DNA from 2 places in the Paenibacillus sp. FSL R5-0636 genome. Region 1 is predicted to be linked to the other one. Evidence: riboswitches for the same ligand, from Rfam matches in the RefSeq annotation. Region 1 holds a riboswitch; the other holds the start of a gene.

What was found. A riboswitch is a leader RNA that binds a small molecule or an ion and turns the genes downstream of it on or off. The one in region 1 is predicted to bind preQ1.
Region 2: it holds a riboswitch for preQ1, as region 1 does, so the genes downstream of both, queF (preQ(1) synthase) here and MKX34_RS06095 (queuosine precursor transporter) in region 1, are expected to answer to the same signal.

Annotation. Positions count from the first base shown of each region.
Region 1 is NZ_CP150232.1:1,390,209-1,402,426, reverse strand. Features, by position in the region: gene MKX34_RS06145 (Xaa-Pro peptidase family protein) at 148-1,242, shown strand; gene MKX34_RS06140 (nitronate monooxygenase family protein) at 1,327-2,292, opposite strand; gene MKX34_RS06135 (energy-coupling factor transporter transmembrane component T) at 2,299-3,102, opposite strand; gene MKX34_RS06130 (ATP-binding cassette domain-containing protein) at 3,095-3,952, opposite strand; gene MKX34_RS06125 (energy-coupling factor transporter ATPase) at 3,937-4,737, opposite strand; gene MKX34_RS06120 (SDR family NAD(P)-dependent oxidoreductase) at 4,738-5,559, opposite strand; gene MKX34_RS06115 (MaoC family dehydratase) at 5,562-5,903, opposite strand; gene MKX34_RS06110 (MaoC family dehydratase N-terminal domain-containing protein) at 5,878-6,279, opposite strand; gene MKX34_RS06105 (thiolase family protein) at 6,276-7,427, opposite strand; gene MKX34_RS06100 (AMP-binding protein) at 7,424-8,905, opposite strand; gene MKX34_RS06095 (queuosine precursor transporter) at 9,183-9,896, opposite strand; PreQ1 riboswitch class I at 9,907-9,952, opposite strand; gene MKX34_RS06090 (methyl-accepting chemotaxis protein) at 10,320-12,008, shown strand.
Region 2 is NZ_CP150232.1:3,757,382-3,769,599, forward strand. Features, by position in the region: gene MKX34_RS16960 (class I SAM-dependent methyltransferase) at 1-318, opposite strand, end outside; gene MKX34_RS16965 (DMT family transporter) at 351-1,265, opposite strand; gene MKX34_RS16970 (zinc-dependent alcohol dehydrogenase) at 1,408-2,544, opposite strand; gene MKX34_RS16975 (VanW family protein) at 2,626-3,444, opposite strand; gene MKX34_RS16980 (cysteine hydrolase family protein) at 3,445-3,966, opposite strand; gene queE (7-carboxy-7-deazaguanine synthase QueE) at 4,102-4,824, opposite strand; gene MKX34_RS16990 (6-carboxytetrahydropterin synthase) at 4,817-5,299, opposite strand; gene queC (7-cyano-7-deazaguanine synthase QueC) at 5,299-5,961, opposite strand; gene queF (preQ(1) synthase) at 5,991-6,464, opposite strand; PreQ1 riboswitch class I at 6,628-6,671, opposite strand; gene MKX34_RS17005 (hypothetical protein) at 6,991-7,326, shown strand; gene murB (UDP-N-acetylmuramate dehydrogenase) at 7,390-8,301, opposite strand; gene MKX34_RS17015 (ABC transporter ATP-binding protein) at 8,452-9,252, opposite strand; gene MKX34_RS17020 (iron ABC transporter permease) at 9,308-10,342, opposite strand; gene MKX34_RS17025 (iron ABC transporter permease) at 10,342-11,397, opposite strand; gene MKX34_RS17030 (iron-hydroxamate ABC transporter substrate-binding protein) at 11,618-12,218, opposite strand, start outside.

The DNA.
Region 1 (12,218 bases):
TGTTACACCAACTAGTAGGGTTAAGAAAAGCTTCATGTCATGATTAGCCAACGATAGTTATAGTTCGTCAGGTGCGTCTGGTCTATTTTTGATCTATAATAGGAATATTGCAGTTCTAATCGTGAAGTTGAAAGGGGAACACCAACTATGAATAATGCTCTGACAAGCCTAGAGCAGCAAATGGCGGGCGAAGGCCTGGATGCCCTGCTCGTAACAGATCCCAAGCATGTCTACTACTTAACCGGCTTCGCCAGCGATCCGCATGAACGTTTTCTGGGTCTGCTGCTGATACGCGGAGAAGAGCCTATGCTCATTCTGCCTGCATTGGATGCAGAAGCGGCTCAAGCGGCTTCTTCGGTCACCAAAATCCTAACTCACAGTGACACTGATAATCCCTATAACCTGCTAAAAGATTGTTTCGGCAGCAGCAAGCTTGGAACTCTTGGCATAGAGAAGGAACATTTCTCAGTAGCCCGTTTTGAACACCTAACCGCTGCTGTTCCAGCTGAACGGTTTAGTGATATTGGTCCATTGCTGCGCAGCATGCGCTCCAAAAAGACCCCGGATGAAGTTAAGCGCATGAAACATGCCGCTGAGCTAGTTGAGGAAGCCTTGCGCCGCGTTCTTACCCACGTAAAAACAGGTGTTACAGAAAACGATCTAGTAGCGGAGCTAGAATATCTAATGAAAAAGGTTGGCGCTTCCGGTCCTTCCTTCGACACTATGGTGCTTTCTGGTCCGAAAACTGCCCTACCTCACGGTGTTCCTGGCAACCGGGTCATTCAGCCAGGCGATTTCCTGATGTTTGATATCGGGGTGTATGCCGATGGTTATGCTTCTGATATTACACGTACCTTTGCAATTGAATCCGTGGACGACAAGCTAATCACTATTTATAACACTGTGCTGGCTGCCAACGAAGCTGGGATCGCTGCCTCCAATCCTGGAGCACCTTTCGGCTCAGTCGACAAAGCTGCACGTGATGTAATTGAGGAAGCTGGATTCGGGGAATATTTCTTGCACCGTGTCGGACACGGACTGGGTATGGATGTTCATGAATATCCATCACTTCACGGACAGAACGATGACATTATCGAGATCGGCAATGTGTTCACCGTTGAGCCAGGAATTTATGTGCCTGGACTAGCGGGTGTGCGTATCGAAGATGATCTGATTATTACAGCTGAAGGCGCAGAGACCTTAACAAGCTTCCCTAAGGAACTGACTATTCTTCATTTGTAGAAAAGAATTACAAGCCACGGTCAAAAACACAGAGCAGCGATTCCTCCAATAATGAGAGAATCGCCGCTCTGTGTTTTTTTAAATTCAAACCTGTGTTCCCCACATCCCGCGAACCAACTTAGCCTCTTTCACCATCCTGCCGATCAGCTCCGCGACTGTAGGAATATCTTGGATCATTCCTGTCACTTGACCTGCCCAGCCGATGCCCTCTTCTTTGATATCATCATAGATCCAGCGCTTGTTGGCTGCACCACTGATATATTCTTTTAATGCTTCATAGGTCGGTGTCACGCGCTCGATTTCAAGAATTTGATCAATGTAGTCACTACGCAACACTCGTGCGGGTGCTCCAATAGAACGTTTGATTACAACCGTATCCGACTCTGAGCTTTCTACTAAAGCTTTTTTATAAGAAACAGCCGCGTGCACACATTCCACTGTAGCAACGAAACGAGTGCCCATTTCGATTCCCTCAGCCCCAAGCGCATGAGCAGCCATCCATCCACGGCCATCTCCGATCCCTCCTGAAGCAATCACAGGGATATTAACCGCATCGACCACTTGAGGAACGAGCACCATGGTTCCAACATCGTCACGCCCTAAGTGACCCCCGCCCTCTTGCCCAACAACAATAACCGCAGAAGCGCCTAATTGTTCGGCCTTTTGGGCTTGTCTGCGTGAGGAGACGAGCACGAGCGTTTTAATATCGGTGGGCAGTAACATTTCCAGTATAGGGGCTGGATTCCCTCCAGTGAGGCTCACCACGGGAACCTGCTCGTCGATGGCGACCTGCACCCGGTCTTCATAACCAATCCCATGCATGCCGATAGCAAAATTAACACCAAATGGCTTGTCTGTTAGTGTTCGTACCCGCCGTATTTCTGCACGTAAGGCCTCAGCATCCGGAAGACTCATTGCTGTGACCTGACCCAGTCCACCGCTATTTGAAACCGCAGCCGCGAGGTCTGCATAACCTAAATAAGCAAGTCCTCCTTGAATAATAGGATATTCTATGTACAATAACTCCGTAATACGGGTGTTCCATTTCATCTTCATCTACACCTTTCCTATCTTTAAGCAAAGCAGAATCACGGCAAATAAAAGGGCAACTCCCCCTGCCAGATAATCTATCTGCTGAAATTGCAGTCTTTTAAAAGAAGTCCTTCCTTTACCATTACCATAAGCACGCGCATCAATTGCATAGCTCAGCTGTTCAGCACGTTGAATCGTTGTGAAGAGCAGAGGAATAATGATCGGAATGTACGCGTATATCCGTTTAGGCAGTGACAATACTGTAAGATCATAACCTCTAGCCTTTTGTGCGAGAAGGATACGATCAAGCTCCTCCTTGAGGGTAGGGATAAAACGGATCGCAATCACTATCATTAAAGAGAACTGTTCTACGGGTACCCCCAATTTGGATAGAGGGGCAAGCAGCTTTTCCAGACCATAAGCTAAGTCCAGCGGCTTAGTAGTTAAGGTTAGAACTGAGGCTAACAAGATGAGCAATATAATACGCCATACAAAACGTAATCCTGTTCGCAGTCCCTCTTCAGTCACCTCGATAAAAAACCATGACCAGAGAACCGTCCCTTTGGTGAACACGGCATTGTAAACAAAAGTAAACAATAAAATAAATAATACCGGCCGCAGCCCTCGCCAAAAAAAATGCACAGGAACTTTCGACAGTAACAACATTCCCAGTACAAAAAAGGTTGCAACAACATAACTAATCCCCGTTCCAAGCATCATAAAGCTAAGCATGAGTATCACGATACTTACAAGCTTTGTACGAGGATCTAAACGATGAAAAATCGAATGTGTCTCCACATATTGACCGACTAATACGGAATCAGCCATGCCCTTGCCCCCTCGAATGCCAAATCGGCAAAATCGCTTCGAGGATATCCTGCTCTTTACAGCTGGCAACTTCAATCTTCTGGTCAGATAATTCCTCCATTAGCTTCAAGAGCTGTACGGGTTCAGGCAAGGATAGTCCAAGTTCCAGCAGTAATTCTTCCTTTTCCAGAAACAATGTTCTGATATCATGATGCCCTTTTAACTGACCTTCATGAAAAACAATGACCTCATCCGAGTATTCGGCAACATCATCCATCTGATGCGAAACGAAGAGGATCGTGTGATTGTCTTGTTGCTGCCATTCCTTTAGTAGCTTCAGCAAAGACACTTGGCTAGCAGGATCGAGACCCGCTGTCGGTTCATCCAAAATCAGCAGCTTCGGATTTGTCATCAGTACAGAGGCAATAGCTACACGGCGCTTTTCACCACCGCTTAACTGGAATGGATTTAAGGGGAGAATTCCCTCAGGCAAACCCACTTGTGGCAAAATCGTTTCAATCGCCTCTGTAATTTGCTGACGTGAAGCGCCCTGTTGATTCAGAGCAAAAGCAAGCTCCTTATACACCGTTGTTTCGAATAGCTGATGCTCAGGATATTGAAAAACGAAACCCAACTCAGGGACAACCTTTAAGCGCCCTTTGGCATCTCTGCTGGCAGGCTGCTGATTAATCCAATAGTCTCCTTTTACGGTGGGAATCAAGCCCTTCAGCACTTTGACAAAGGTAGACTTTCCTGCGCCTGTTGGACCGATAATAGAAATCCATTTGCCCTCAGGAATAGTGCAGTTTATATTGTGCAAAGCCACATGATCGGCATAGTTCACACTTAGATTTTTTAATTGGTAGACCATTGTGATCGAATTATCCCCTTCCAATCGGCTGTTAGCGGTGCTGCTGAATGGAGCAATGTATGTACACGCACTGCGAAGGGCAGATGTAATTGATAGTCCGCAACAGGCATGGTTTCAAAAAAAGTCAGTGGATCGCCGTCAAACTCAAGTCGTCCTTGGTGCAGGAGCAATACGCGTTCTGCTGCAAGCACTTCCTCCATATGGTGGGTGATATGAATAAGGGTCAGGCCTTGACGATGCAGCTCTTGCATGATGGAAAGAACCTGCTGTCTTCCCTGAGGATCAAGCATTGAGGTAGCCTCGTCAAAAATAATGACTTGCGGGCGCATCGCCAATATAGCTGCGATAGCGACACGTTGCTTTTGACCTCCAGATAGCTGATGTGGCATAGCCTCCAGATAATCCTCCATTTGAACGGCCTGCAAGGCATGATCCAATCGGCTGCGCATTTCCTCCCTCGGCACACGGATATTCTCCAAACCAAAAAGCACCTCATCCATAACGGTTGTGGTGATAAACTGATCCTCTGGATTCTGAAAAACAAAACCGATTTGCTGATGGATCTCCGCAAGATCCGTTGGTTTTGCCGTGTCCAAGCTCTTAAATTGTACAGCCCCTTTTCGTGGCAGCAGCAGTCCGTCCATGAGCTTTGCAATAGTGGATTTGCCAGAACCATTCGCGCCAACTATCGCCACAAACTCCCCTGCTTCTATCGTAAAGCTAATATCCTCCAGGAGAGGTTGTCCCTTTTTATAATAAAAACAAACTTGATCGAAGGTAAGCATTTATTCACTCCCCTTTTGAAGGTGCCAAGCAGCAAAAAATGCCTCAATGCTGTTCTCGGAAAATGCAGGTGCAGGCTTCTCCCATTTTGTCACTTTTGATCCATTCACAGCAAAGATTTCACCGGTTAAATCCGCGTCGGACTCATTCAATAATGCAGTCACGAAGGAAGCAATAGCCTCCGGGTCACCTATTCTCCAAAAGTCAGGCAAAGGTTCATTCCGACTGGCATGTTTTTCCTTCAAATGGTCAATTATAGGTCTGGTCATATCCGTTAATGCCGCTGGAGAAATCGCATTGACCCTAATCTGGTCACGTTTCAGCTCTGCTGCAAGCGTCCACATTATGCCCAGTATTCCAGCCTTGGCTGCACTGTAATTCACCTGACCCACGGAACCTGCTAGTCCAGCAGCAGAGGTCATCAACAGGATATCCCCACCTGTTTCACGCATATGTGGTAATACTCGTTGAATGCAGTAATAAGTGCCATTTAAATGCACATCCAGAACAGTCTTCCACTGTTCATCCGTCATACGTTGACATTTCTGATCCTGCACAATTCCCGCGTTAGCTATCAACACCTCGATACGACCGTATCGGGCAATGACCTCATCTACCATGGCAGTGACTGCGACTGGATCGGCTACATTAGCAGCGTACCCTAGCGCCTCTCCGCCTGCCTGGCGGATCACGCGCACAACCTCATCGATTAAGACTTGTTTCGTACCATTTACAACCACTATATAACCTGACTTACCAAGCTGCATGGCGATACTACGTCCGATCCCTCTTGTTGCTCCAGTAATTAAGGCTACTCTATTCATCACTACACCTCTTTCACTGCAAAAGCTCCCGCAGCAATAACATCGCCAGCTTCTGTTGTAAGGATCACTTTCACAAAGCAGTCGTCAGCTGCAAAATCAAAAATCACGACACTATCGACCTCTATAGGCTTATGAAATTTCATATCATATTGAGTGATCCACTGTGTAGGGTGCTCAGCAATGTACAAGGATTGGGCTAATCCCATAAGATACATCCCATGTGCGATGGGTCGCTTCAAGCCAGCCTTAGCTGCGGCCTCTGCATCTAGATGTATAGGCGCCAAATCTTGGGAAGCAGCTGCATATTGCCGGATAGCCTCAGCAGTTATGCACTTTTTTATCATGATCATCACCTACCCGAATTAACACTGTTTCTGCGGTGACTATAAGCTCACCCTCACACCTACAAACCAGCGTATGTGTGTAAAAAGTCAGTTTACCCTGTCTTCCTTCTTTTTGCACCTCGCCCGTTAACGCTAATTCACAATCCAAAATCATCCCCGCCGTAATCGGCGCCCGATATGAAAATTTCTGAGTGCCGTGAAGCAAGGGTTCACCGATGATTAACCAAGGAATATCGAAGTCTTGCCAGAAAATAATAGGCATCGTCGCAGGAGCGATCAGCTTTCCATTTATCGTCTGCAAGGGTGCTTCAATACTCTGTGCGTAGTCCGAAATCCATTCAGCAGTCATATGGATCTGATGTCGGACACTGTTCATTCTATAACCTCCACGAGTGTTGCCAGACCTATCCCACCGCCGATTCCCAGAGTAGCAAGCCCTCGTTGGTAAGGGGCATTTTGCATTTCAGCACATAAGCGAGTCATTAAAATAGCCCCGGAAGCTCCGTATGGATGGCCTATTGCTAATGCCCCCCCGCCAAGATTGACCTTTTCCTGTGGAATTTGAAGCTCGTTCAGTGATGCCAATACTTGTGAAGCAAAAGCTTCGTTAAACTCTACAATATCTAAATCGGCAACGGTAAGCTTTTGGCGTTTTAACACCTTTTGCACAGCTGGTACAGGCCCCATACCTAAATAGTTCGGATCTACACCCGCAGCTTGCGCATCCACGACCCGCAAAATAGGGGTAAGCTTAAGCTGCTGGCATTTCTCACGAGACATCATCAATAGAAGCGCTGCGCCATCATTAATAGGACAGGCATTTCCAGCAGTGACGGTACCCTTTTCTTCTAAAATTGGCGGCAGCTTTTGCAGCTTGTCCAGACTCGTATTTGCCCGAGGACATTCGTCGGTGTTCACCCACTGCCCCTCTACCTGAAGAGGTACTATCTCCTGCTGAAACCGGTCACTTTGCTGAGCATGAACCGCCTTTTGATGGCTTTTCAAGGCATATTGATCCTGCTCTTCTCGAGAAATCCCGTATTTCCGAGCTACATTCTCTGCAGCAATTCCCATATCCGGATCACCGTAAGAGCTAGGCGTAAAATGTGCACGGGTATATAGCTGCGGAACCCCCATTAAGGTCTGTGGTTTAGCCATTTTCCATGGAGCACGGCTCGTACTTTCGACACCACCCGCTAAATAAATCTCACCAGCGCCGCTTTGAATCAGTCTTGCTGCTATATTAATTGCCTCTAGCCCAGATCCGCACTGACGATCCACGGTGACGCCCGGAACCGAAACAGGCAGCCCCGCTTCAAGCGCAGCTACCCGGGCAATATTACCTCCTGGGCCCACAACATTCCCAATAATGACATCATCGATCAGTTCTTTAGGCAAGTTCGTTTCGGCTACAATATGCTGAATAAGCGGCGCCAGTAATGCTTCCGGCTCAAGTGTACTTAATAAGCCACCCATTCTGCCAATCGGTGTACGTTTTGCCATGACAATTACTGCTTCTATCATACCATCGCTCTTTTCACATAGTCTTTCATCGCTTGCCGGGCAATTTTGCCGCTGCTTGTATAGATAAATTCATCCAGGGTTAACAGCTGCTTCGGCGCTTTGTAGCTTGCTAAATACTGGCGGCAATAATTCTTAATTTCGTCGACAGATAAGTGCTGTTCTCCGCTCCACTTCACGAGGGCTATCAGCTGTTCTCCCCAGTAATCGTCAGGCACGCCAAGCACCATCACTTCATCTATTTCCGGAAGAAACTCCAGCACCCTCTCTATTTCTTCTGGATAAACGTTCAGGCCTCCGGATATGATTTTATTCTTCAAACGTCCCGCCATATATAAATAACCAGCTTCATCCTGATAAACATAGTCTTCTAAAATAAGCCATCCCTCTCTAAAAGCTGCTGCTGTCTCATTCGGCAATTGATGGTAGCCTAAAAATATCATATCACTACGCACATATAGCTGCCCAATCTCCCCAGTAGGGACTTCCCGGAACTGTTCATCACGAATGGAAATTTGCACCCCGGGATAAGGTTTGCCTATAGAGGTCGGATTATGCTCGGTCAGAACATTCAAATAACTAATATAACTCGCTTCTGAAGAACCGTAGGATTCATAAAGGCGCGCTCCACCAAACACTTCCATGCCCCTTTTCTTGGACAACTCCGACCACTTTGCACCTGAGCTAATAATCGCATCAATCTGTATCTGCCCAGGTACAGCCTGCAACATCATGGATTCGATCATTGTTGGTACGACGAACAGCACCACACCCGGAATTTGCTGGCACAGCTCTAACAACTTCGTGGCACTAAATTTTTGTGTGATATGAAAGGTTGCTCCACAATATAGACTCTGCATTACGGCGAATAAGGATAGGGAATGCACAAATGGACCTGGTGCCAAAACATCCTTCATAGCGTCCAATTCAAAAGCAATATTCGAGACCTCAAAGCTTTTTAACCATGATAAATGGGTACGCATATAACCTTTGGGCAACCCGGTTGTGCCTGAAGTAAAGCCAATAAATAATAATTCATTCGTCTCATCCAACTCAGCCTCCGGCTTCAGGGCAGCCAGCCACTGATCATAGGAACTTGTTCGTTCATTTGAGAAGGTCAGTGTTGGGATCGCTTGATCCTTGAGGACCAGATTCTTTGCGGCTTCCGGCTCGGCAAAAATCATTGTCGGCTGGCACTGTTCTATAATAACCTGCAGTTCATTAGCACTCCATTTGGGATCTAAGGGAATGGGAACACAGCCCGCATAAATCGCCCCCAAGAAAACCTCAACAAATTCAATACAATTCGTAGATAAAATCGCGATTTTGTCATGCCTCAGACCCTTTTGCTGTAGGCCATTCGCGATTCTCCGCATCGTTTCTACTAATGTTGTATAGGTATGACTTGCTAGGTCATGGGTTAAGGCAATGTTGTCAGGCTGCTGTGCTGCATGACGCAGTATAGGAACTACTAGATTCATCCTTGATCACACCTGTTCGTAATTTCTGTGACTACCAATTATATACATTTTCTTCAATCGGACTGCCCCGCAAGTCCAGCCCAGACTAAAGTATATGTGTTAAGCGCCATCGCAGGCGCTCCTGTTAGACTAACCCGCTAGAATTGCTATGATAGCTTATTTTAGCTTTATATTATTTTTATGTACACATTTTCATGTAACTATTAAGTCCATCTTACAACTAAAAAATAGCCAGCACGCATCGATTATGATCGGTACGCGCTGGCTGTATTGTTGTTTAGTCCTTCTTTTGAACGGTTGATGGTGTACCCTCTTCAGCAAAAGTAAAGGTTCGGGCGATATATAAGATAGGTGTGCTTACTGCGGTTAGTAAGAACTTCGCTAGATAAGTTGTAAGCAAAATTTCAAGCCATACATTCCAGTCATACAAGCCCGCAAACGCAATGGTGCAGAAGATAAGTGTATCCACAAAGGAGCTAATCATCGTACTGCCGTTGGAACGAATCCACAGCTGACTTGAGGTGCTGTAATATTTACGAATCCAAGAGTACAACCGAACATCTAGGAACTGACTAATGAAGTAAGCAGTAAGACTACCCAAAGCTAGTCGAGGCATCAGCCCAAAAATCGTCTCCAAAGAAGACTGAGCGATATCGGTCTCCTGTGGCTTAAATACTAGTACCATCTGCATAATGACTGTAGTCATAAGCAAGGTGAAGAAACCAAACCAGACCGCTTTACGTGCTTCCGCTCTTCCATACTTCTCATTAAGCAAATCGCTGGTCATATACAAAGTGACATACATCGTATTTCCGAGTGTCATCACAATATCAAATGGCATAGCAATCGTCTTAGCTACCTGAATGTTAGCAATTACAGTAGCAATACCTACCCAGGCATACATTCCACTTTTCCCGAACAGGCGGTAACAGAGTAGAAAAAAGGCAAAATTGACAATAACAAATAAAACTCCCCACAACAAATTAAACATATTACTGAAACTCCTCCTAGTTTTGTTTACGCGGGATGGTTACGAACCGCGGCTTACATTATTAAATTTTTGGAACAAAACATTAATACTCTATCACAATAGCGCTTAACAATCCATAAAAATAATATTTTTATATGAAATTGGTAGTTCCAGTTCTTTTTTTTCGACAATTATCTAAAATAGTCAGCAATAATTCATTTTTTTCAGAAAAAAATGCTCTATAGGACAAAACTTTCACTATTCATCCAGAGGTTAATTCTATAGAATAGTATCAAACACCTTATTCCCGATCCATTTAGTAGAAATATGACATAACTATGGAATATATCTCGGGTCGCCAATTTCCAGCAGTTGGCATGGAGTATCTAGTGAAGACCAAAAAAAGAAATGACCTCACCGTCCATAAAAAAAGGAGAGAACGATATGTTTCGTATCAAGCATTCGATCAGTCGCAAATTCACGCGTTTATTATTTGTTGTTCTGTTGCTCACGTCTCTTTTGTTAAGCACCAGCTTCTACTTTATCTCCATCAATATCTTCAACAGCTATGTTATGCCACAGATTAACAAAATCCTTACTGCCGCTGCTCAGGACGTATATAAGAATCTCAACGTAATGCACGCCCAGCAAACCCTAAATAAGAACGATCAGTCTGCCACCAATCTCGAGTTCTATTTTCAGGAAAAGAGGAAACAACATGGAGTGGAAACCATTTTTCTGGTCAATCTGAAAGGGAAAGAAGCTGAGATTCTATCCGCAGATCACGATGCAAAATTGCAACGGGCAGAAAGTGTCACCGTATCCTCTGCAATGCAACAAGCCTCTAAAGGAAAAACTGGACTAAGCGATACATATAGCGACGCACATGGTATACATAAAACAGCTTATATCGGTATTCCCGGAAGTACGATGGTTATCGGTGTAAGCAGTGACGTAAGCTTCATTCAAGAAAAAACAGACAGTATTCTATGGACAAGTGCCGGAATCACACTTCTGACGTTGATCATCGGTCTAACCGGTGCATGGTTTATGAGTGTGCGTATAACACGTCCAATCTCAAAACTGGCAGCTTATAGTGCCCGGCTCGCAGAGGGAGATTTCACCGAAGAATTATCAGTTAAAGGAAATGACGAAGTTGCACAGTTGTCCGTAAGCTTCCAAGCGATGACCCAACGCCTGAAAGAAATGATCGGACATGTACTGGTAACCTCTAATACTGTCGTTGCGGATTCCAACTCTTTAAAAGAACGTGTTGAGGTTCTCAACGATATGGCGGATCACTCCAGCTCATCGGTAGTAGAAATCGGCAAAGGTAGTACGACTATCGCTAGCAGTGCATCAGATAACTCGAGAGCAATGGAAGAAATCAATTTAGGCATTCAAAGTATTGCCTCAGCAGCGAATGAAGTCACGGAGCAAATCAGTGAGGCTTCCGCTGAAGCAAGTGGCGGTAATGAAATTGCTCAAAGTGCCGTGCTGCAAATGCGCCAGGTTGAACGTGCTTCCCTACAGTCGCTGGATCAGTTACAAATCATGAATGAGCGTTCAGTAATGATCGGAGAAGTCGTTCACAGCATTACTGAAATTACGAAACAGATCCAAATGCTGTCGCTGAATGCTTCAATCGAAGCTGCACGCGCAGGAGAGCATGGACGCGGTTTTGCTGTTGTTGCGGGAGAAGTACGCAAGCTGTCTGAACAATCACGCAACGCAAACGAACAGATCCGTGACTTCCTACTTGGGCTTCAAGAAGATATGAGCCGCTCCGTTACCGAGATGAACCACGTGAATTCTGAGGTTGCCTCTGGAGTCGGCAAAGTAGCAGAAGCAGGTGATGCCTTTAATCACCTCCTGATTCTTATCCAAAGCATCAATCACAGCATCCAATCCGTATCTGCGGCTACACAGCAAATCTCGGCAAGTACAGAAGAAGTCAGTGCTTCCGTCGAAGAAACTGCACAAATTACATCAAGATCGCAAGAAAGTGCGGACACACTCGCTGCTAACTCAGAGCGGCAGCGCGTCGAACTGGAAGGCCATGCAGAAACCGTTAAACATCTGTATGAGCAAGCCAAGAAACTCCAAGAAGCTGTGCAGCAATTTAAGATCTAACGCTTGTAAACTAAAAACCCCCGTTCACACGAAAGTGTTGAACGGGGGTTTTTAGTTTATGGCTCGCTAGCGCTTGCTGAGGTCTCGCTTAGGCTTGGGGGCATACGCTAGGCTTGCGCGGAGCTCTCGCTTAGACTCAGGGTGCATGCGCTAGGCTTGCGCGAAGCTCTCGCTTAGACTCGGCTACATGTACTAGTTTGCGCGAAGCTC
Region 2 (12,218 bases), 2.4 Mb from region 1:
AAGATCAGCCGCATATCGCGCATTGGCTTCCGAGAAGTCAGCAACCGTTACTTCCGCACCTAGTAATGAGAGTGCCACGGCCTTCATTCCGTTTGAGCCCATTAAATTCATCATTTTCTTCCCCTTCACCTCTCCAAAAAAAGAAAGGAGCGGGTAAAGCTTTGCACTTGGTTCCTTTATTAATTTTGCAGCTGCTTCTGACGGTATACCAAACCGAGTTACCCAAGCGGTATAAGTATCTTCGTTCCATAGCTCTTCGCTTGTTGGCACAGCGTTTTTTTCTGCCTGATTATTTGAATATTGATTCTGCTCTTCCATCCATTGCTACCCCTTTATGTGTAAAATATCTGTTATGAAGCATTCTGAATGGCATCAGCCATCCGGATAGTTTTCCTTCTTCCTGCGTACAAATATACTGCGAGTCCAATCATAACGAGCAGCCCACCTGCCCATTGTAAGGTTGTTAGCTGTTCACCCAAGAGTAAATACGCTAAGATACTGGCACCCACTGGTTCTCCTAAAATGTTCATTGAAACCGTAGTCGCAGATACATATTGTAGTAACCAATTAAACAAAATATGGCCAAACACCGTTGGCACCACTGCTAACAATACAAAGATTCCCCATTCCTTGGCCGGATAATTAAAAAAGGAAATCTCCATGAACAGATTGTATACGGCGAACACGCCAGCGGCTGACAAGAAGACAATCAAGCTATATAAATAAGAGGGCATGCGCACCACTAGCTTTTGACCGATCAGCATATGTACAGCTACCGCGACAGTGCCTCCGACCGATAATAGATCACCTTTAAGATTATCTGCAGAGATTCCAATATCACCCCAGCCGATAAACACGACACCGCCAATTGCAATGCCAAGCCCTAGAATAGCAGACAGAGCTGTCTTTTCCTTATACAAAAAATAAACACCCAGCATAATAAATACAGGCTCCAGCGCCATGATCATTGTTGAACTAGCTACCGAAGTATACTTTAATGATCCCATCCATAGCAAAAAATGCAGCGCAAGCATTGCGCCTGAAAGGATGAGCATTAGCCAGTCTTTTTTACGAAGAGCAAAAGCAGCTCCACTATAGGGTCTTGCAAAAGGCAGCATCAGCAGTGAGGTAAATAATAATCTGTACATGCCTTGTATAGATGCAGGTGCATCAGACCATTTAATAAAAATGGCGGAAAAAGAGATGGCCACAATCCCTATCAACATTAATAGTGGAATCGGAAGTGGCGGTTTTTTAAGTTTCACATGTTACGCGTCCTTTCAATATCTTAAGTCACTTATGTTAATTTAACGCAGACCGTGAAAAAATGCATCTTTTTTCATAAGATTTCACTAAAAAAAGCACAAGCAATGTCATTTCTGACGAAAGCTCATGCTTCTTAAAAGGCTACGGCTTCAGAACAACCTTGATGCAATCTTCTTTTTTCTCACTAAAAACGTCATAGCCATGCTCCGCTTTACTAATTGGCAGGCGATGCGTAATGATATCTGTAGTATCAAATTTATTTTCTTTAATCATCTTATACAGCAACGGCATATAGTGAATCACCGGCGCTTGTCCCATCTTTAATGTGATGTTTCGTTCAAATAGCTGACCCAGCGGGAACATATTGTAATTAAGTCCATAGATCCCTACAAGCTGGATGGTTCCGAATTTACGTACGATATCCGCGGCCATTCTGAATGCACTGAGCGAGCCCCCTTGCAGCTTCAGAACCGTTTCCACTTTCTCCAAGGCAGATATTTTGGCATCTAGACCCACACAGTCAATAACCACATCTGCGCCCCCATGAGTGATCTCCTTCAAATGAGCACCAATGTCCTTGATCTCTTCGAAGTTATAAACTTCAACATTATTGGTCAGCTTCGCATGTTGCAATCGGTAGCCGATATGGTCAACAGCAATGACTCTAGAGGCTCCTTTGATCCAGGCAAACTTTTGAGTTAGCAGTCCCACGGGCCCGCAGCCGAGAACAATGACCGTATCTCCCGGCTTCACTCCCCCGCTTTCTACTCCCCACCAAGCAGTAGGCACAATATCAGATAAGAAAAGAATTTTCTCATCTTCCATTTCTGCATCCTCCGGAACTACAAAAGGCCCAAAATTACCATAAGGTACCCGCAGCAATTCAGCTTGTCCGCCAGCAAAACTGCCATAAGTATCGGAATAACCAAGATAACCGCCTGTGTCCTTGGCGTCATTAGCATTGTCGCATTGGCTCTCCATCTCATGCTGGCAGAAAAAACACTGCCCACAGGCGACATTAAAGGGGATGATGACTCGGTCACCTTTTTTGACTCTAGTTACGTCAGATCCCACTTCCTCAACAATCCCCATCGGCTCATGACCAATAACATAATCATCATGCATACCTGGAATTTCTCCGTTATAAATGTGCAGATCCGAGCCACAAATCGCCGTAGTGGTAATCCGAACAAGAATGTCATCTTTTTTCTCAAGCTTCGGATCAGCTACTTCTTTAACTTCCACTTTTTTCTTCCCTTGGTAGGTTAGTGCTTTCATGCTGTTAATCCGCTCCTTTGAAGATGGTCTAGAGATATAATTTTCATGCCTTTCTATGTTATATCCCTAAGCCCTAACCTCTTATCCATGAAGAAGCGGAGAATACATCATCAGTGCGTAATTATCAGTTACAGCTTCATCTCCAATTAGATCTCCAGATCGGGTATATACTTTTCGACTGATCTTATTACTGCGTATATATCCGCCCCAAGGCTCTAGACTAATCCTATGATCACTTTCGTATACTTCATAATCATAAAGCGCCTGCTCATTGCATCTCCATTCCCCGTGTAAATGGCTATCGTCCAGCCAGAGCTTTAGTTGATACGTTTGAGCGGTGTTATTTTTCAATTGAAGATCCAAATAGTTATAAGAACAGGTCGCCCCGCTTCCAAAAGGTTGTGTACGTTGTTCATCTGGAAATACATCATAGCTGTGACGATGCCGTTCCATAACGGTAAGTGGTGTGTGCAGTGCCATCCAATAGATCAGATTAGACAACTGGCATAAGCCTCCTCCAACCCCGGAATGAAAACCACCATAATGCAGCACCATACCCTCCAGATACCCTTTTCGTTTAGTGGGCTTACCAATACTTCTCCAGTAGGAAAAAGTCTCCCCCGGCTGCACAACAAGTCCATCCAGCTTCGCAATTGCCAGCCGTAAGTTAGTAATTTTATTGTATTGAAGCAGCATATCTACATTCCGAAGACTTCTTAATAACGGGGTAGCATGAGTCATAGCTGCATAAGATAATGTTTCATCCGTACGCTGCTTCGCTATTTTGCTTCGTCCAGTGTACCATTTCAAATATCTTTTCCAAATAAAATATCGTTTGCCAGCAAACAATCTAAGGCGAGAACGCTGAATAGGCTTCATGGCAGCCTGGGGTGTATTCATCTAGAACTGAACCTCGCTTTCAGCTCGTAACTGGGCGAATCTACCTCCAATTATCGCATTATGATGCTTAACGATCTCCCTACTACTCAGAACCCCATTATCAAAGGTGCTATGAGCATCTGAAACCAGTACACTTTTATATCCCATGCTGTATGCGCGTCTTATTGTCGTATCCAGACAGAATTCACTTTGCATCCCACAGATCACCAGATTCGTGATCCCGAGCTTTTGGAGTTCATCTTGCAATTCCGTTCGGTGAAAAGCATCCCAAGTAGGCTTCTCAACGATAACTTCGCCTTCCTGCGGTGTGATGCGGTGACTGATCTGCCAAGTGGGTGTACCTTTTGTGTACTCCTCATCTTCGGTATGTTGAATATACACAATAGGAGTACCTGCTAATCGAGCTTTTTGCTGAAGGGAGACAATCCTGTCCATCACACCCTCTTCATCGTACAGCTTTAGTTCATAGGAGAACATGGCTTCTTGAACATCGATAATTAATAATGCTGTTGATTGTTCCAAATGAATAACCTCCAAGAGCTTTTTTCAAAATCATACCAGAAACTGGGACAGACTATCTACCTACTAGAAGTTACAAATGTTAAAAATAAAAACCGAGCATCTGTAAGCAGATACCCGGACGATTTCATCAATCTTTTATTTGCCACGCTTATTATGCCAGATCAATGCATGCAGCTGTGGAAGTACACGAACCTTGTTCATATCCGAATCCACGATTACTTTATTAAACAACCACTCCAGCCTTCCCAGAAGTCGAGCAGAAATGTTGCCCTCTTCCGTGACATCATCATTACCAGGCTGCAGAAAGAGCTGCACATTCGGATATCGCTGGTGAACGTTTTTCGCATAATCAAAATCATTATCATCAAACACTACGACCTTCAAGCTATGCGTAGAACGACCCAGTTTCTCCATCTTACTCATGATGTTATCTAACATTTCCCAATTCGTTGTCATTCCTGAGCTTGGGGGTTTAGGGCTGATTGTCAGCACATCCACGTCATTGAACCAATCCTGCCATTTACTCCCCTGAGTTTCTATCGCTGCTTTTATTCCACGCTCATGAAGCAGACTGATGAAGGTACCCATTCCTTCACCAATCAAGGCAGGATTACCGCCTGAAATCGTAACACAGTCGAAATTATCGCCAGCTAACGCCAATAATTCATTTATGATTTCTTCTGCTTCCATCATGCGAACCTTATTCTTAGCCGTACCATCCCAAGTAAAAGCGGAGTCACACCAGCCGCAGCGATAATCGCAGCCATAGGTGCGGACAAACATCGTCTTCACTCCAATTACCGCACCTTCGCCTTGAATAGTAGGACCGAATATTTCAATTACAGGAATCTTACTCACAGTCACAGCCTCCATACAAACGGTAGGATGGCCCTTCATCCGGAACATCTTCAGCCAGCACCTCTGCCCAAGAGGTTGGAGTCTCCCATAGCTTTACCGAGTATAAAGGCAACCCTGCTTGCTTAAGCTTGTAGGCAATATATGAAGACATATTCTCCACTGTGGTACGGAAAGACAATAAGGCTACTTTGGAGCCCGTATTCGTTAACGTCTCTAACACAGGTTCATTTCCCATAGCAAGAAAAGCGTGATCTAAACGATCTACTAGGCTTTGTTGTACTGTCATTTTGATATCGCTAAAATCAATGACGAAGCCTTCATCCGAGTGGCCTTCCGCGGCCATAGGTTTGCCCTTAAGCACTACTTCGAGCTTATAAGTATGTCCGTGCAGATTGCTGCATTTCCCTTTGTGTCCCACTAACTGGTGTGCCGCATCGAACGTAAATATTTTGCAGACTGAAACCTCGTTAAGCATTAAGAGCCGGCCTCCATTCTCTCTGCCTCATATTGCTCAAGACCACGCTGACGCAATAGACAGGCTGGACAAGTACCGCAGCCACTGCCAATAATACCGTTGTAACAGGTCAGTGTGTGTTCGCGAACATAATCAAAATACCCCAGTTGATCGGCCATTTTCCACGTTTCTTTTTTATCCAGCCACATTAGGGGAGTGTGGATCGCAAACTCATAGTCCATAGATAAGTTCAGCGTAACATTCAATGATTTCACAAAAACATCACGGCAGTCCGGATAACCGCTAAAGTCCGTTTGGCAAACCCCAGTGACGATATGGGAGTACCCCAGTTGTTTAGCTAATATAGCGGCAAAAGATAAAAACAACAAATTCCGTCCATCGACGAAAGTACTTGGAAGCTCATCCCCTTCCCCAGCCACGATATCTATATCCTGACGGGTAAGTGCATTGGGTGCCAGCTGATTAAGCAGCCCCAGATCAAGAATATGCTGTTTTACATTAAACTTAGCTGCTATCTCTGTTGCAACTTCGATTTCAGCCGCATGACGTTGATTATAGTTGAAGGTAACTACCTGCACTTCCTCATACTGCTGCAATGCCCAAACCAGGCAAGTGGTGCTATCTTGTCCGCCGCTGAATACGACGAGTGCTTTTTTGTTCATATGAATCTCTCCTTATCACAAGTTGGAATTTAGCGGTTGTCCACTTTTTCTGGATAGAGGTCGTGATTGATTAAGCGGTGTTCCGCCATCGCCTCATACTTCGTACCCGGTCTTCCATAGTTGCAATAAGGATCAATTGAAATGCCTCCGCGCGGAGTGAACTTGCCCCATACCTCAATGTAACGCGGATCCATCAGTGAGATCAGTTCATTCATAATAATGTTGACACAGTCCTCATGAAAGTCACCATGGTTGCGGAAGCTAAACAGATACAGCTTTAATGATTTGGATTCCACCATTTTTTGTTCAGGAATATACGAAATATACAGCGTGGCAAAATCCGGCTGACCCGTTACAGGACACAAGCTAGTGAACTCAGGGCAGTTGAATTTAACAAAATAATCACGTCCGGGATGTTTGTTATCAAACACCTCCAGAATGTCTGGATCATAACCAAACTTGTACTGTGTTCCCTGATTACCAAGCAAAGTAACTTCTTGCATTTCCTCTTTCAATCTTCCTTCTGACACGACAAAAAACCCCTCTCTTTTCCTTCGGCCTTGGCCGGTAATGGAAAGAAGAACGAGATTTCGAAAACTTGGCTCCACTAAGAAGAAACGGAAGCAACGTCCGGATAAAGGACAGCAACCGCTTGTACTGTTTAATATATTCTTAGTTTTTTATAGAGGGAGTTCGCGAACCTCTCCTGCACAACTTTAGTGCAGACTTCTTCTTAAAGCATAAAGCATATTGCGTCTTGAACTATACCATGGGTAGCCCGCTCCTGACAAGTTCTACTCTTTACTGTTACCTTATACAGATCAGCAAATCACTCCAGATTAACGTGGATAGACCTGCGTATGTAGAGATTAGGAAGCTCAAAACCAATGCCAATTTGATTGTGGATTTCTTTTTAATGACATGAATTATTCATATGGTTAATTAAGATGCGGCAAAAAAAAGGATTCAAATCCTAAGAAAAGGGTAACTTATTCATAATAATCTTCGAGCTAAGGGTGGGAGCATTTTATGGAACAAAGTATACAGCAGCTTATGGATTGGCTTAACAATCATTTGAATGAAACAATCGCTATTGAAAAGAAAGAACTTCGTGATTTGGATAAAGTTCATTTCAATTTAGAGTCCGTAGATTTCCGGAGTGCAGACGATGTTATTGATGAATATCTTGGAAGTGCACTGATATTAAGAGGTTTCGGCAGCACACTTAACGCCGATGGTGAACTGGTATCCCTGCCACAATCCACTTATGATTTAGCTGTTGAAGGTCTTCAAATCGTAGACTTAGCCGACCGCAAGGCAGAAATAACTACGGACAGAGCTAATTACACCCTTTCAGTAGATTAAACGAACATGATTATGATAAGCAAAAAGAGCCCACAGCGATTGCGGGCTCTTTTTGCTTATCATTTATTCTTCTCCAATGATCTCCACTTCAGTTTCCAGCTCTACACCGAATTTATCCTTCACAGTCGCTCTTACATGGTGGATTAGCCCGATGTAATCACTGGCTGTTGCATTATCTGCATTCACAATAAATCCCGCATGCTTCTTGGATACCTCAGCACCGCCGATTCTTGTACCCTGTAAGCCGCTCTCTTGAATTAACTGACCTGCAAAACGGCCTGGAGGCCGCTTAAATACACTCCCACAGGATGGATACTCAAGCGGTTGCTTCGATTCACGTAAATAAGTTAGTTCATCCATTTTTGCCTTGATCGTTAAAACATCACCGGAAGTCATAGCAAATTTGGCCTCAAGTACAATGTACTCACCGCTTGCGAACACGCTTTTTCTGTAACCCCATTGCAGCTCATCACCTTGCAGAGTTACCAATTGCCCGTTCTTATTTATAGCTAGTGCACTATGCAGGACATCTTTGATCTCACCGCCATAAGCACCTGCGTTCATATAGAGCGCTCCACCAACTGTTCCTGGAATGCCACAGGCGAACTCAAGACCCGTAAGCTCCTTATCAAGTGCATATCTGGAAACATCAATTATTTTGGCACCACATTGCGCATATAAGAGATTGTCGCGAATCCCCATTTCGGTCAGTCCTGCCGTTTGCAGAACGATCCCACGTACACCTCCATCACGGATAATCACATTGGAGCCATTCCCAAGTACCGTAAGGGTTATCCCATTTTGTTCTGCATATGTAACGATCTTTTGAATTTCATCATAAGTAGCTGGTGCAGCCAAAATATCAGCTTTGCCGCCCATTTTAGTGTACACGTGATCTTTTAAATTCTCATGACTTTTCACTTTTCCTGCAGTCATTAGCTGCTCTAGGTCATCTTGAATTTTGTCAATATTCATGTTTTCATGCTCCTTTAACCATGTATAAATGATGGTCCTTGATCTATTTTAAAGAGTTATTATGAAATTGTAGGCAACCACAACTGTAACAACGAACAGGCTCCCTTGTCAATGACGGGAGCCTGTTCGTTGTATGATTTTAGATGATAATTACACAGCTTTATAGGCAGCAAGCTCGTAAGGAAGACACAGTGGCACACCCGTACGTGGATCCGGAACGATATCCGCTTCAATTCCAAACACTTCCCGCAATACATCTGGTGTCATAACCTCAGTAGGTGAGCCTTCGCTAACCACAGTACCGGACTTAATCGCTACCATATGCTGCGCATAACGAGTAGCATGATTCAAATCATGCACGACCATGATGATGGTACGACCTTCTTCCTCATTCAGCTTTTGCAATAGCTGAAGAACTTCGAGCTGATGCGCCATATCTAGGAAGGTTGTAGGCTCGTCAAGGAATAAAATATCTGTTTCTTGAGCTAACGCCATAGCGATCCATGCGCGTTGACGTTGTCCACCTGAGAGACGGTCAATAGGGCGATCATGAAAAGATTCCATGCCCGTAACAGAGATGGCGTTGGAGATGATGTTGCGATCCTCAGCGGTCATCGTGCCAAATCCCTTCTGATGAGGGAAACGACCGTAGCTGACCAGCTCAGATACCGTCAGACCGTCAGGAGCCGTTGGGTTCTGCGGTAGAATCGCTAGCTGCCTAGCAACCTCTTTAGTTGAAAAGTTATGGATCGATTTGCCGTCCAGCATTACGGTGCCACTCTTCGGCTTCATAATCCGGGCCATCGTTTTGAGGATTGTAGATTTACCGGAGCCGTTAGCGCCCACTAGTGCGGTGATTTTTCCCGTAGGGATAGACAAGTTCAATCCTTTAACTATAGTAGCCTCTGCATACCCAATACTTAATTCTTCTGTATTCAAACGTTCTGACATGATCTACAACTCCCTTAAAAGTTTTATGGAGCTATGCTCCTAAGTATGAACTAATTTACGCTTTAGACTTGGCGAGTAAATATAAAAAGTAAGGTGCGCCAATAATCGCAACCACAATGCCAGTCGGAACTTCCGCAGGTTGCAACACCCATCTGCCGATGGTATCAGCGGTAATCATAAGAAGCGCCCCTGTCAAAGCACTAGCAGGCAATAACACCTGATGACGGGGTCCCACGAGCCTGCGAGCCAGGTGTGGTGCTATCAGGCCGACGAAGCCAATACCTCCGCTTACTGCGACGCAGGAGCCGGCAAGCGCTACGGCTGTTACCAGAAGGAGAATACGTTCCTTCTCCACACGCATTCCTAGACCTAATGAAGTATGGTCCCCTAGATTCAATACATTTAGAACCCGGGCTTTATAGAAGGCGAACGGTAACAGAATCGCGATCCAAGGCAGCAAAGCAAGGACGAATCTCCAATCCCCACCCCATATTTTCCCGGCGATCCAAGTAGCTACAAATTGATAATTATTAGGATCAAGCGTAAGTGCCAATACAAGCTGGCAAGCATTGATTCCTGCAGCGACCGCAATCCCGATAAGGATCAGCCTTGTAGGAGACAGACCATCTGCCTTCCGGTAGGCAAGAATATAGATTAAAGCTGCGGTCAGGCCAGCCCCACCAAGCGCTAGGAGAGGCAAGACAAATACCGGAGCTGCTGTTGTAGCCGGAAAGAACGAGATAAAAATGATTACAGCAAAACCTGCACCAGCACTTATGCCCAGCGTAGCCGGTTCGGCGAGTGCATTACGTGCGAGACTTTGTAGAATACAGCCTGATACTGCAAAGCCCGCTCCAACTAACAATGAAATTACGATGCGGGGTAATCTGAAATCAAATAAAATAAGCTTTTGCTGATGTGTTCCATCACCCAGCAGTGTATGTAATACCTCCAGTGGGGATAGACGCATAAACCCTGTATTCATACTGACTATAAACACCACGACGATCAGTATAGCAAGGAGCGATAACACCGTTAGGGCGCGTGTACGGCGTTCTTTTTCATCTGGAGTAAGGGTTATTTTGGGCATTACAGCTCCCCCTTCCGCTTACTCGCTAAATAAATAAAGAAAGGTACGCCGATGATGGCAATTAAGGCTCCTAGCGGTGTCTCATACGGTGCATTTATCATTCTTGCGGCAATATCTGCAAAGATAATCAATAAGCTCCCCAGAACAGCCGAGCAAGGTATAATCCAGCGGTAGTCCACTCCAACGAAATAACGTGTAACATGTGGAATAATTAGTCCTATAAAAGCAATCGGGCCAACCGTTGAAACCGCACTTCCAGCTAAGATAACCACAACAATCATACATGCCAACTGAACTAACCTTGTCCGCTGCCCCAGACCAACCGCAACTTCTCTTCCTAAGCTGAGCAATGTAACGGATCGTGATAACATCATCGCTGCAATTAAGGCCACGGCCACCCAAGGGAATATAATCTTGATCTGAGTCCAGCTAGCTCCCCCCATCCCACCGGCTAACCAGAAGGCTATATCCTGAGATAAGTTGAAAAGAATAGCTACTCCCTGACTAATAGCAACCAATAAAGCACTAACTGCCGAACCTGCTAGTGTCAATCGCAAGGGGGTCAGGCCATTAAAAGAAAGCGAACCGATTCCGAATACGATAAAAGAGGCCACAGCGGCACCGATAAAGCAATACAACATTAGTGAAGTGAATGAGAGTGAGGGTGCAAAAGCAAATACTATTGCCAGCGCTACTCCTGCTCCTGCATTCAAGCCTAACAGCCCTGAATCCGCAAGCGGGTTTCTTGTCATCCCCTGCATGATAGCCCCTGCTACTGCGAAGCAAGCACCGACTAAGGCGCCAGCAATAGCACGTGGAAATCGCAGTTCTCTGATCACCTGATGTTTTTGTAAATCTGGATTGAAATGAAATATAGCTTCCCATACTGTAGCTAACTTGATATCTGCCGCACCCACTGAAACCGAAAGTGCCAATCCGAAGGCAATAGCAGCAAGTCCAAAAATAAGAATACCAATGGCAGCTGCCGGTCGGGTATGTAAAGCTTTTTTGGGTTCATTTTTAATACGATTTGCGAAATCTGAGGGTGAAACCATGGGTTGTCTCCTTATTCAATAGTTACAATGGTTTATATGATAACAACAATCATTCTCATTATCGCAAAAATATTTATGTTGTACAATTGCAGGAACGATTTTTCCGTACTATGGGATTGGTTTATAAAAAAATGGTGCAGATCTTTGTATCCCGAGATACTTGATCTGCACGCCCTTCCCCACCGAAATGATCAGTCTCATTCATGGTGAATTACGACTTTTATTTCACAAGACTTTTTAGCACATCGTCAATGATTTTGCTGCCAGCGTTCGCACCACTGTAAAGCCAGCTGCTTGTTGAGCTCATTTCATGCACATTTCCAGCTTTCACAGCTGGGATGCCCTTCCAAATTGCACTATCTAAGATCTCCGAACCCTCAGTCTTATCACTATTTACAAGGAAAATATGATCTGCAGTCAGCTCAGAAAGCTTCTCTAGCGAGATCGGATTCCAAGTTGCTCTTGTTCCTACTGGGATCTCTGTTACTAAGTTAGGAAGCTTTACGCCAAGGTCTGTATATAATACAGCACCACTGCTGCGGGTTTCGTCTACAATATAGAAGTTTTTTTGCACCAACCATAGAATAGCCGCGGACTCTTGTCCAATAGCTCCTGCAAGCTGTTCTTTCGCAGCCGCTGCTTTAACATCATAATCTTTAATGGCTTTTTCTGCTTCAGGGGTTTTGTTCAAAATCTCACCAATCTTGAGCAAAGATTTGCGCCAATCTTGATTTAGTTCATCCCCAATTACATAAGTGGGTGCAATCTTATTCAACTGATCGTAAATCCCGTTCTGAACAGAAGACTCCGATGGGATGATA